Marinagarivorans cellulosilyticus: one gene and its partner. The protein of the gene in region 2 interacts with the protein of the main gene of each other region in a pairwise test. Links are inferred from orthologs where the notes say so. Each region holds a gene or a part of one and is shown on either strand. Other genes may lie near its edges.

Evidence for each region. Proteins that work in one complex are often made in the same cells at the same time.
Region 1: the proteins of prmA (region 2) and rplK interact in binary tests that used the Escherichia coli proteins (3 or more experiments, as listed by UniProt). The link is inferred for Marinagarivorans cellulosilyticus from one-to-one orthologs.

What each region holds. Positions count from the first base shown.
Region 1 is NZ_AP023086.1:447,494-451,078, reverse strand. What follows is about bases 653-3,585. They hold rplK (50S ribosomal protein L11), read right to left. Parts: upstream 2,369-3,585; coding sequence 1,937-2,368; downstream 653-1,936. Other genes in these bases: secE (preprotein translocase subunit SecE), read right to left, coding at 3,088-3,459; nusG (transcription termination/antitermination protein NusG), read right to left, coding at 2,536-3,069; rplA (50S ribosomal protein L1), read right to left, coding at 1,239-1,934; rplJ (50S ribosomal protein L10), read right to left, coding at 653-938. Outside these bases: rplL (50S ribosomal protein L7/L12), read right to left, coding at 1-359; more of rplJ, read right to left, coding at 444-652. UniProt on the Escherichia coli protein: Forms part of the ribosomal stalk which helps the ribosome interact with GTP-bound translation factors.
Region 2 is NZ_AP023086.1:681,246-689,128, reverse strand. What follows is about bases 1-2,750. They hold prmA (50S ribosomal protein L11 methyltransferase), read left to right. Parts: upstream 1-814; coding sequence 815-1,687; downstream 1,688-2,750. Other genes in these bases: MARGE09_RS02595 (DUF3426 domain-containing protein), read left to right, coding at 1,735-2,750; accC (acetyl-CoA carboxylase biotin carboxylase subunit), read left to right, coding at 1-684. Also shown: more of MARGE09_RS02595, read left to right, coding at 2,751-3,084; tRNA dihydrouridine synthase DusB, read left to right, coding at 3,513-4,514; DNA-binding transcriptional regulator Fis, read left to right, coding at 4,511-4,861; purH (bifunctional phosphoribosylaminoimidazolecarboxamide formyltransferase/IMP cyclohydrolase), read left to right, coding at 4,952-6,526; purD (phosphoribosylamine--glycine ligase), read left to right, coding at 6,632-7,883. UniProt on the Escherichia coli protein: Methylates ribosomal protein L11.

The DNA of each region.
Region 1 (3,585 bases), 240 kb from region 2 along the record:
TCGACAGCTGCACCAGCAGCTTCAAGTTTCTCTTTAGCAGCTTCAGCGTCTTCTTTAGAAATACCTTCTTTAACAGCAGCAGGTACGCCGTCAACGATTGCTTTAGCTTCTTTCAAACCAAGGCCGGTGATTTCACGAACAGCTTTAATGGCGTTAACTTTCTTATCGCCAGCAGCGGTAAGGATAACGTCAAATTCAGTTTGCTCTTCAGCAGCACCGCCAGCGTCGCCACCAGCAACAGCAACAGCAGCTGCAGCGCTAACGCCAAATTTTTCTTCCATTGCAGTAACTAATTCAACAACGTCTTTAACAGACATTTCAGCAATGGCGTTTAAGATATCTTCTTGTGAGATAGACATTTTTCAAGTCCTATTCTTACGTGAGCTTTAAGCTCGGATAATTTTTTAAAAAACTCGGTAATTCAAATCGATTAAGATAATAAATTAAGCGGCTTCTTGTTCTTTTTGATCGCGAAGTGCTGCAAGAGTACGTACCAACTTGCCAGCGGCTGCTTCTTTCATAACGCTCATGAGTTTCGCAATAGCTTCGTCGTATGTCGGTAAAGATGCCAACAAATTGATATCAACTAATGCACCCTCAAAGGAGGCAGCTTTTAATTCCAACTTTTCATTTGTCTTAGCGAAGTCACGCAAGATACGCGCGCCAGCACCTGGGTGCTCGCTAGAAAATGCAATAATAGTTGGACCTACGAAGCTCTCAACGAGACACTCGTAGTCAGTGCCTTCAACCGCGCGACGAGCCAAGGTGTTGCGAACTACGCGTAACCATACGCCATGTTCACGAGCCTCTTTTCGTAGAGCCGTCATCTGACTAACAGTAACGCCACGTGAATCGGCTACTACTGCAGAAAGAGCGCTCTTGGCAGCCTCTGAGACTTCAGCAACAATCGCTTGTTTGTCTTTAAGCCCTAATGCCACGGGATTTCTCCTGGTTAATGACGGGAATGACCCCATCGTTTTGTACCAGCTCAAATGTTGCCATTTGAACCCTATGTCGGCGACAACAGGTTCAGAATTCTGAACAGGGTCCACCATCTGCGTAGGCTTTGCTTTGCTCAATTAAGAGGTTAATGACACACAAGATTGTAGACTAAGATTTGCATCTTGCCTTAATTCTGCTACCACTAACTTCACCTACGGTCTTTGACGACCTAGCCTAAAGGCTAGACCCCAAAGTTTTTTGCGCCCGAGGGCGCTACGCTAAAGCGCTATAAAGAGTTACGCTTCGAGAGACGAGGCATCCAAGGTTAAACCTGGGCCCATTGTCGTGCTCAAAGAGATTTTCTTCACGTAAACGCCTTTCGCAGAAGCTGGCTTTAACTTTTTCAAGTCAACCAATAACGCTTCTAAGTTTTCTTTTAATGCGTTTGCATCGAAGCTCAATTTACCGATGCCACCGTGAATGATGCCGCCTTTGTCAGCACGGAAACGTACTTGACCTGCTTTAGCATTCTTAACAGCTGTTGCAACATCAGGTGTTACGGTACCGGTTTTAGGGTTTGGCATAAGACCACGAGGACCTAATACTTGACCTAATTGACCAACAACACGCATAGCCGCAGGGTCGGCGATAACAACATCAAAGTCCATCATGCCGCCTTTGATTTCTGCTGCTAACTCGTCCATACCAACAAATTCAGCGCCAGCTTCTTTAGCTGCGTCTGCGTTAGCACCGGAAGTAAACACTGCAACACGCACTTCTTTACCAGTACCGTGCGGCAAAGTTGTCGCGCCACGAACAGATTGGTCAGATTTACGTGGGTCAATACCCAAGTTAATTGCCGCTTCTACGGTTTCAGGAAATTTAACTGCAGACAATTCTTTTAACAAAGCAACAGCTTCGTCGATACCGTACTGCTTAGTTGAATCAATTTTTTCGTTGATAGCGCGTTGGCGCTTAGATAACTTAGCCATTATTAAACCCCTTCAACATCCAAACCCATGGCACGAGCAGAGCCCGCGATAGTACGAACCGCTGCGTCCATATCGGCAGCAGTCAAGTCCGGCGCTTTAGTTGTAGCAATTTCTTCCAACTGCGCACGCGTTACAGTACCCACTTTCTTAGTATTAGGGTTGCTGCTGCCGCTGGTGATGCCAGCTGCTTTCTTCAACAAGAAAGATGCTGGTGGAGTTTTCATCGCAAAAGTGAAGCTCTTATCACTGTACACAGTGATAACAACAGGTACTGGAGCGCCAGCTTCAATATCTTGGGTCTGTGCGTTAAACGCTTTACAGAATTCCATGATATTTACACCGTGCTGACCCAAAGCAGGACCAACTGGTGGACTTGGGTTTGCCTTACCTGCGCCAACTTGCAGTTTAATATAGGCACTAATCTTCTTTGCCATTTTCAACTTCCTCTAGTTATGGGTTAAACGCCTCAATTAAGTAAAACTTAACGTCATTGGCTCCCCGTTTGTGGGCTTTTATTACGCAAAAAAAACGCAATGCCCAGAGACACAAAAACCCCCACTACCCAAAAGGTAGTGAGAGTCATAAAAATTCAGCTTTTAAATCAGCTTTTCTCGACCTGCCCAAACTCCAATTCAACAGGAGTCGAGCGACCAAAAATAAGCACCGCAACGCGTAAGCGGCTTTTTTCGTAATTCACTTCTTCAACAACACCGTTAAAGTCATTGAACGGACCATCAGTTACGCGGACCATTTCACCCGGCTCAAACAGCGTTTTGGGCTTAGGCTTATCAACAGAGTCATCAACGCGCTGAAGAATTAAATTCGCTTCTTTTTCCGTAATAGGCGCAGGCTTATCTGCCTTGCCGCCAATAAACCCCATAACGCGCGGAGTCTCTTTAACCAAGTGCCAAGCTTCGTCGTTTAGCTCCATTTGAACTAAAACGTAGCCGGGGAAAAACTTACGCTCAGACTTACGTTTTTGGCCATCCCGCATTTCAACCACTTCTTCAGTGGGAACAAGGACATCACCAAAATGCTCCTGCATACCTTCAAGCTCAATACGCTCTTTCAGTGCAGTTGCAACTTTCTTTTCGTAACCTGAATAGGCGTGTACCACATACCAACGCTTTGCCATGGGGAGAAATGTCCGTAGTTAACCAATAATAAAAGAGGCGATTTTTCCGAATAGAGCATCAAGCCCCCACAGGAGAATAGCCATCACGAACACAACCACTAAAACCATTAACGTCGTTTGGTTAGTTTCTGGCTTAGTTGGCCAAACCACCTTGCGCATTTCGATTTGGGCTGACTTCAACAGTTCCCAAAATGCAGCACCCTTGGCTGTTTGCAAAGCGACGAACGCGGCGGCCAAACCCAAAACAACCATTGCCAGCACACGATACAAAATCGCGAACTGATCGGCGTAATAAGAATTACCCACCGTGCCAGCAGCAATAATAGCGATAACAACCAACCATTTAAGGCCGTCTAGCTTATATTGTGGAGACTCTGCATTTGTACTCATGGTTTCTCTCTTCCTACGAAAGTGCGTAATACACAGAAAGGTTGAAACTTGCATTTCAACCTTTCGCGCCGCACGCATTCGTGCAAATAGTGGCAGGCCAGGAGGGACTCGAACCCCCAACTTTCG
Region 2 (7,883 bases):
AACGCCGTTCACCTTTACGATCGCGACTGCTCACTGCAGCGCCGCCATCAAAAAGTATTGGAAGAAGCCCCCGCACCGCACCTTGACGAAGAAGCTCGCCAGGCCGTTTTTGCCTCTTGCGTAAAAGCCTGTATTGATATCGGTTACCGTGGCGCCGGTACCTTCGAGTTTTTATACGAAGACGGTAGCTACTACTTTATCGAGATGAATACCCGTATTCAGGTTGAGCACCCCGTTACCGAAATGATTACCGGTATCGATCTTATCAAAGAGCAAGTTCGCGTTTGCTCTGGGCTGCCACTTAGCATCACTCAAGATGACGTACAGGTTCGCGGGCACGCATTTGAGTGTCGCATTAACGCCGAAGACCCAGACACCTTCATGCCAAGCCCAGGAACCATTAGCGCATTTCATGCTCCTGGCGGGTTAGGTGTACGAGTAGACTCACACATTTACTCAGGCTACAAAGTGCCGCCTTACTACGATTCTATGATCGCTAAGGTGATCACCCATGCACGCGATCGCTCTGCAGCCTTAACGCGTATGCGCGTTGCGCTCGACGAATTGATTATCGACGGCATCAAAACCAATATCCCACTACAGAACGACCTTGTTCGCGATGGTGCATTTGGCGAAGGTGGTGTAAATATTCACTACCTCGAAAAGAAATTGCAGCTAAAGTAAGCCCAAAACCACGCTAGCACCCAAGCTTAAAAAACCCGCTGTTAATAATATGCGGGCCGGCAAGCTTGGGTGTTTTTGTTTTTACGCGCTGCTAGCAATGCCCTGCAAATACCAAAATCAGAGACACGACATGCCTTGGCTTGAGATCCACATCAATACTAACCGCGAAGATGCGCCGCTCATCGAGGATCAACTCATGGAGGTCGGTGCGCTGTCGGTAACATTGCAAGATAACGCCGACCAACCCATTTTTGAGCCGGCATTAGGGGAAACGCCTCTGTGGTCAGAAACCCGTGTCACTGGACTATTCGAAGCCGAAGTCGATACATCCACCATCGATTCACAACTACAACTGCCGACGAAAGCAAACTTCAAGTGGCATATCGTTGAAGACAAAGACTGGGAGCGCGAATGGATGCAGCATTACAACCCCATTCAATGCGGCGATAACTTTTGGATTTGCCCCAGCTGGATAGCGCCCCCCAACCCCGAGGCCGTTAACCTACTGCTGGACCCTGGCCTAGCGTTTGGCACCGGCACGCACCCCACAACTTTCTTATGCCTACAGTGGCTAGCGACTCAAGCTCTAACCGATAAAGACATTATCGACTACGGCTGCGGCTCTGGCATTTTAGGCATTGGGGCAATATTACTGGGCGCCAAACAGGTACTAGGTGTCGATATCGACCCGCAAGCCCTACTCGCCACGCAAGATAACGCCCAACGCAATGCTATTGCCGCAGAACGCTTCCCCGTTGTGTTCCCGGATAAATGCTCAAATAGCCCCGTTGATGTTATGGTCGCTAACATACTGGCCGGCCCCCTTGTCGAGCTAGCGCCAACACTAACACCCTTGGTAAAACCCGGCGGTAAGCTATGCTTATCTGGCATTCTTGCGACACAAGCCGAAGCTGTACAGGCCGCCTACGCACCGTTTTTTGACTTTGACCCGGTAGCGAAAAAAGAGGAATGGGTTCGCTTGACCGCAACCAAGCACGCATAGACAATAACCGTTTTGCCCTTTTCGCAACCGAGCTATAACAAAAACATATGACAAGCTTGATAACCCGCTGCCCCAAGTGCTCTACTGCGTTTAACGTAACAGACGCGCACCTCAACACCGCTAACGGTGCAGTACGCTGTGGTTCCTGCCTTAATGTGTTTAACGGGCGCGAAAACCTAACAAATAGCCTACAAAAATCCTCTAGAGCACTACTGGACGACGATGATGACTTACTCATCAGCGATGATCTCGAGCTAGATGAGTTGCGAGACGCCCCCCCCGAAGTCGACCCGTCAACTGAGCGCGTTAAAAGTATTCTTGAAAAAGTCGAAGAGCAATCTGCGACTGAAGTCGATGATGACGAAAGTTGGGCGCTACAATTATTAGAAGACGAAGGACATAACCCGTCGCAGCTAGGCTTAAACAAAAAGCCTGCCAGCGAAACTACACCAGAAGAGCCACCAACCGAAAGCATCACGCCTAGCGAGCCAGAACCAGAACCAGAACCAGAGCAAGCACCCCAGGCAGAGCCTAACAAAGCAAACCAGAAGTCAGAACACTTACAACCAACACATAACGAACAAAAAGACGCTTCCGTGGCTAGGTCTGCATTGCTGGACGAAACAGCTCCTAGCAATACCGCCGTTAGCGATAAAGAAAGTGAAGGCTCTCCAACCAATAAAGAGCAAGCCGCCAGCGAAGAACCTACAGCTGCCGCTAAAAAAGCTGAAGAATATGCGGCCTCAAAAGCGGAAGAGCCTGAACCCGAAGTCGAAATTGCCGAAAAAGATTTCGCCGAGCTGCAACAAGAACTCGATGCCGCCAAGCAAGCAAGTGACGCAGGCCCTCAAGCACCAAGAACTTTAGTCGACGCCATCGAGGTTGAGGCCGTAGAACTTCAATATACCGCCAAGCGCCCAGTCTGGTTGAGCCGCATAATTTGGCTTGTACTGGCAATGTGCGCTGGTGCTGCGCTGGCAGCTCAAATTGCCTGGCTCAAATTTGATGAGCTCAGCATCAAAGACCCCTATCGCCAGTATTACGCGATCGCCTGCGAACACCTTGGCTGCGAGCTACCTATTCGTAAAAACTTGCGAAAAATACGCACAACCAACCTTTTGGTTCGCACCCACCCCAGCACAGAAGGCGCACTACTGGTTGATGTGGTGATACAAAACCACGCCCTTTACGAGCAACCCTTTCCAAAGCTCGTTTTAATATTCAGCAATATTAAAAACAAGGTGGTGGCAAGCCGAGCATTCGAGCCCAACGAATACTTAGGCGGTGATTTAACCGGCGCCTCTATGATGCCCTCGCTAAAAGCAATCCACCTTTCGCTTGAGCTGGTCGACCCAGGTAAAGGTGCCGTGAGTTATAAAATAGTTATCGACGAGTAGCACTAGACAAAAAGCGAACACAGCAAGACAAAGTTTCACCAAGCAGAGCAGAAAATGACAAGCGTGTGAAACGGCTTCCACTCTGGCGACAAAAAGTCAGTAAAGATTAGCTATTTTTTAGTCAATTTGGTCAAATTATACTTTTGAAAATAAGGCTGTAGAGGTATGATGGCCGCCCTTTTTTGAGGCGGACTTCCAGCCCGCACTAAGCATTAATGGCTTCCCCAAATCCAGCTGCATAACGCGCTGTTTTAGCGAAAGAACCACTGCATTAGCAAGCCTCATTAGGCCTCCGCACCGGAGGAAAAGCTCAAACACAAAGAGCACGAACATATAACGCTTACATTGTTAGGCTTAAGATATACCGGCACCCATAACCGTGCCCAACAAGCGCTAAAGCTTGCCAGATGTATCCTAGGGGGATCAATTTGTTTCACATTGGGCCATACGCCATCGAGGGTCGCGCGGTACTTGCGCCCATGGCAGGCATTTCTGACCAGCCCTTTCGCAACTTGTGCAGAACACAAGGCGCAGCGCTGGCAGTGAGTGAAATGGTGACCTCTCAAACCCACCTATGGCAAAGCCGTAAATCACAAAACCGCCTGAAAAGTGATGGCGAAAACGGCCTGCGCAGCGTACAAATTGCCGGCAGCGAGCCAACCCAAATGGCTGAAGCAGCCAAAGCTTGCGTTGATGCTGGCGCTCATATTGTCGATATCAACATGGGCTGCCCCGCTAAAAAAGTCTGTAACAAAGCCGCAGGTTCTGCGTTACTGCAAGACGAAGGCTTGGTAAATGACATACTGCAAGCGGTGGTAGAAGCTAGCCTTGTTCCCGTTACGCTAAAAATTCGCACAGGCTGGGATACCAACAACAAAAATGCCTGCCGCATTGCCCGCATCGCCCAAGATGCAGGTATTCAGCTGCTAACAGTACACGGCCGAACCCGAGCTTGCCGCTTTAACGGCGAAGCCGAGTACAGCACCATTGCGGCAGTCGTTACCGAAACCGACCTTCCTGTTATCGCCAACGGCGACATCAATAGCCCAGAAAAAGCCCAGCAAGTACTCGAACAAACCGGCGCAGCAGCGGTAATGATTGGCCGCGCAACCCAAGGTAACCCGTGGCTTTTCCAACAAATTAATGCCTTTTTGGCCACTGGCGAAAAAGCGCAACAACCCCACTTGGCCGAGGTCGCTCAAACGCTACTTAAGCACCTTAACGCCATGTATAACTTCTATGGCCAGGAGCATGGTGTGCGCATTGCGCGTAAACACTTTGCCTGGTACATGGACAAGCACCTGCCGACACAAGAAGCCGTAAAGGCCGCGCGTCGTCAATTTAACCCGTTGCTCTTACCCCAAGAACAATTAAAGCTCGTACGCACACTTTTTACCGAGCACTTACCATTAGAGGAAGAAGCCGCATGAATTCAGCCGAACCTTTTATCACTGAACGTCATCAAGAACCCACCACCGCAGCTGTCGCAGCTCCCAGCGCGCCAGTGCCTCAGTTTTCGCAACCTGAGCAACGCCAGCAAGTGGGCCAAGCGCAATCTTTGCGCGATTACGTAGAACAAGCGGTTACTAATTACTTCCAGAATCTGGAAGGCCAAGAAGTTACCGAAGTCTACGATATGGTGTTATCAGAAGTAGAAGCCCCCTTACTTGAAGTTGTAATGAAGTACTGCCGCCACAACCAAACCAAAGCGGCGCACGTACTTGGCTTAAACCGCGGTACCCTGCGCAAAAAACTGAAGCAATACGGTTTACTGTAAAACAGCCCTTCCAAACGCCTTGCTAATCTACCGGTTAGCAAGGCGTTGTCGTTTTTTTAATTTGTTAAAAAGTCTGAGGACATCACCACCATGCCACATTCACAAAATGTTGCAGTGAGCCGTGCACTTATCAGCGTTTCTGATAAAACCGGCATCGTCGAATTTGCCCAAGCCCTTGCCGCAAAAGGCGTAGAACTACTGTCTACCGGCGGCACCTACAAGCTGTTAAAAGACAGCAACATCGCCGTTACCGAAGTGTCTGATTACACCGGCTTCCCCGAAATGATGGCCGGCCGCGTAAAAACCCTGCACCCTAAAGTCCACGGTGGCATTTTAGCCCGCCGCGGTGTAGACGAAGCCGTTATGGCAGACCATGGCATTAAGCCCATCGACCTTGTAGTGGTTAACCTTTATCCGTTTGAAAATACCGTCGCCAACCCCGATTGCAGCCTAGAAGATGCCATCGAAAACATCGATATCGGCGGCCCAACTATGGTTCGTGCAGCAGCCAAAAACCATAACGATGTCACCATCGTGGTTAACGCCAGCCGCTACCAAACCATCTTGGCCGAAATTGAAGCCGAAGGCGGCATTAGCTACAAAACCCGCTTTAACTTAGCCATTGAAGCTTACGAGCATACCGCCAGCTACGACGGCGCCATTGCCAACTACTTTGGCCGTTTAGTGGAAGGTGGCAGCGAAGACTTTAGCCGCACCTTCAACAGCCAGTTCATCAAAACGCAAGAAATGCGCTACGGCGAGAACCCGCACCAAAAAGCCGCTTTTTACGTCGAGAAAAACCCAGCACAAGGTTCTATTGCCACCGCAACACAATTGCAGGGTAAAGAGCTAAGCTACAACAACATCGCCGATACCGATGCCGCACTGGAAACCGTTAAGCAATTTGACCAGCCGGCTTGCGTCATTGTTAAGCACGCCAACCCCTGTGGCGTAGCCGTTGATGAAGATATTTTAAGTGCCTACGACAAGGCCTTTGAAACCGACACAGAATCCGCCTTTGGCGGCATTATTGCCTTCAACCGCGAATTAGATGCCGCCACCGCCGAAGCCATCGTTGCCCGCCAATTCGTCGAAGTGATTATCGCGCCCAGCGCCAGTACCGCCGCAATAGAAGCCGTTACCGCGAAGAAAAATGTTCGCTTATTAGTGACCGGCGAATGGCAAGGCACGCCTGCAACTGGGCTAGATTACAAACGCGTTAACGGTGGCCTGTTAGTACAAGACCGCGACAACGGCATGATTGGCCTAGACGATTTGAAAGTCGTCACTAAGCGCCAGCCTACCGAAGACGAGCTTAGCGATTTACTCTTCGCTTGGAAAACAGCCAAAATGGTAAAATCCAACGCGATTGTTTACGCCAAAGGCGGCCGCACCATTGGTGTAGGCGCAGGCCAAATGAGCCGCGTTAATTCAGCGCGCATTGCCGGCATTAAAGCTGAACATGCAGGCCTTGAAGTACCGGGCTCGGTTATGGCAAGTGATGCCTTCTTCCCCTTCCGCGATGGTTTAGATAACGCAGCGGCAGCAGGCATTAAAGCTGTGATTCAACCAGGTGGTTCTATGCGCGACGAAGAAGTCATTGCCGCCGCCGACGAAGCCGGTATTGCCATGGTGTTTACTGGCATGCGCCACTTCCGCCACTAAGCAATACGCCGTAGGGTAATCATTGGAGTATTCCAACGATTACCCTACGCATTCGCTGCACCTCAACTCCCACAGTTTTCAATTACCCAATAAGGTAATTTATCAATGAATATACTTATTATCGGCGGCGGTGGCCGCGAGCATGCTTTAGCATGGAAAGCCGCACAAAACCCAGCCGTAGAAACTGTTTTTCTAGCGCCAGGTAACGCCGGCACCGAAGGCGACGGTAAATTAAAAAACGTTGAGATCGACGTTTTAGAATTTGAAAAACTCGCCACCTTCGCACAAGAAAATAACGTTGCGCTCAGTATTGTTGGCCCAGAAGTCCCGCTTGTTGATGGTGTTGTAGACTTCTTTCAAGCACGCGATTTAGCCTGCTTTGGCCCCAGCAAGGGTGCAGCCCAGCTAGAGGGTTCCAAAGCCTTCACCAAAGACTTTTTAGCCCGCCACAACATCCCAACCGCCGAATACGAGAAATTCACCGAAGTCGAACCGGCCCTTGCTTACTTGCAAGAAAAAGGCGCGCCTATCGTGATTAAAGCCGACGGCCTTGCCGCGGGTAAAGGCGTGATCGTTGCGATGGATTTAGCCGCTGCCGAAGACGCCGTTAAAGACATGCTCAGTGGCAATGCTTTTGGCGATGCCGGCTGTCGTGTGGTGATTGAGGAGTTTCTAGAGGGTGAAGAAGCAAGCTTTATCGTAATTGCCGACGGCAAAAACGTATTGCCTATGGCCACCAGCCAAGACCACAAGCGCGCAGGCGACGGCGATACCGGCTTGAACACCGGCGGCATGGGCGCCTACTCGCCCGCCCCCGTGGTTACCGCTGAAGTGTACGACCGCGTTATGGAACAGGTCATTATGCCCACCATCAATGGCATGGCCGCAGAGGGCAACACCTATGTAGGCTTTTTGTACGCCGGCTTAATGATTGATAGCACCGGCAACCCCAAAGTGATCGAGTACAACTGCCGCTTTGGCGACCCAGAAACACAGCCCATTATGATGCGCTTGCAATCTGATCTTGTTGATATTTGCCAAGCTGCATTGGCTGGCGACTTAGCCAGCAAAACCACCGAGTGGGACGACCGCCCAGCAGTTGGCGTAGTGTTAGCCGCCGGCGGCTACCCTGGCAGCTACAATAAAGGCGATGTGATCTCTGGCCTGGACGGTTTAGAAACCGCCACCACTAAAGTCTTCCATGCCGGCACCAGCCTAAAAGACGGCAATATTGTAACCAATGGCGGCCGCGTATTATGCGCCACGGCACTTGGCGTCAATGTGACGCAAGCTCAGCAAAATGCTTACGCTGTTGCCAATAAAATCGACTGGAAAGACGTGTATAAACGCAACGATA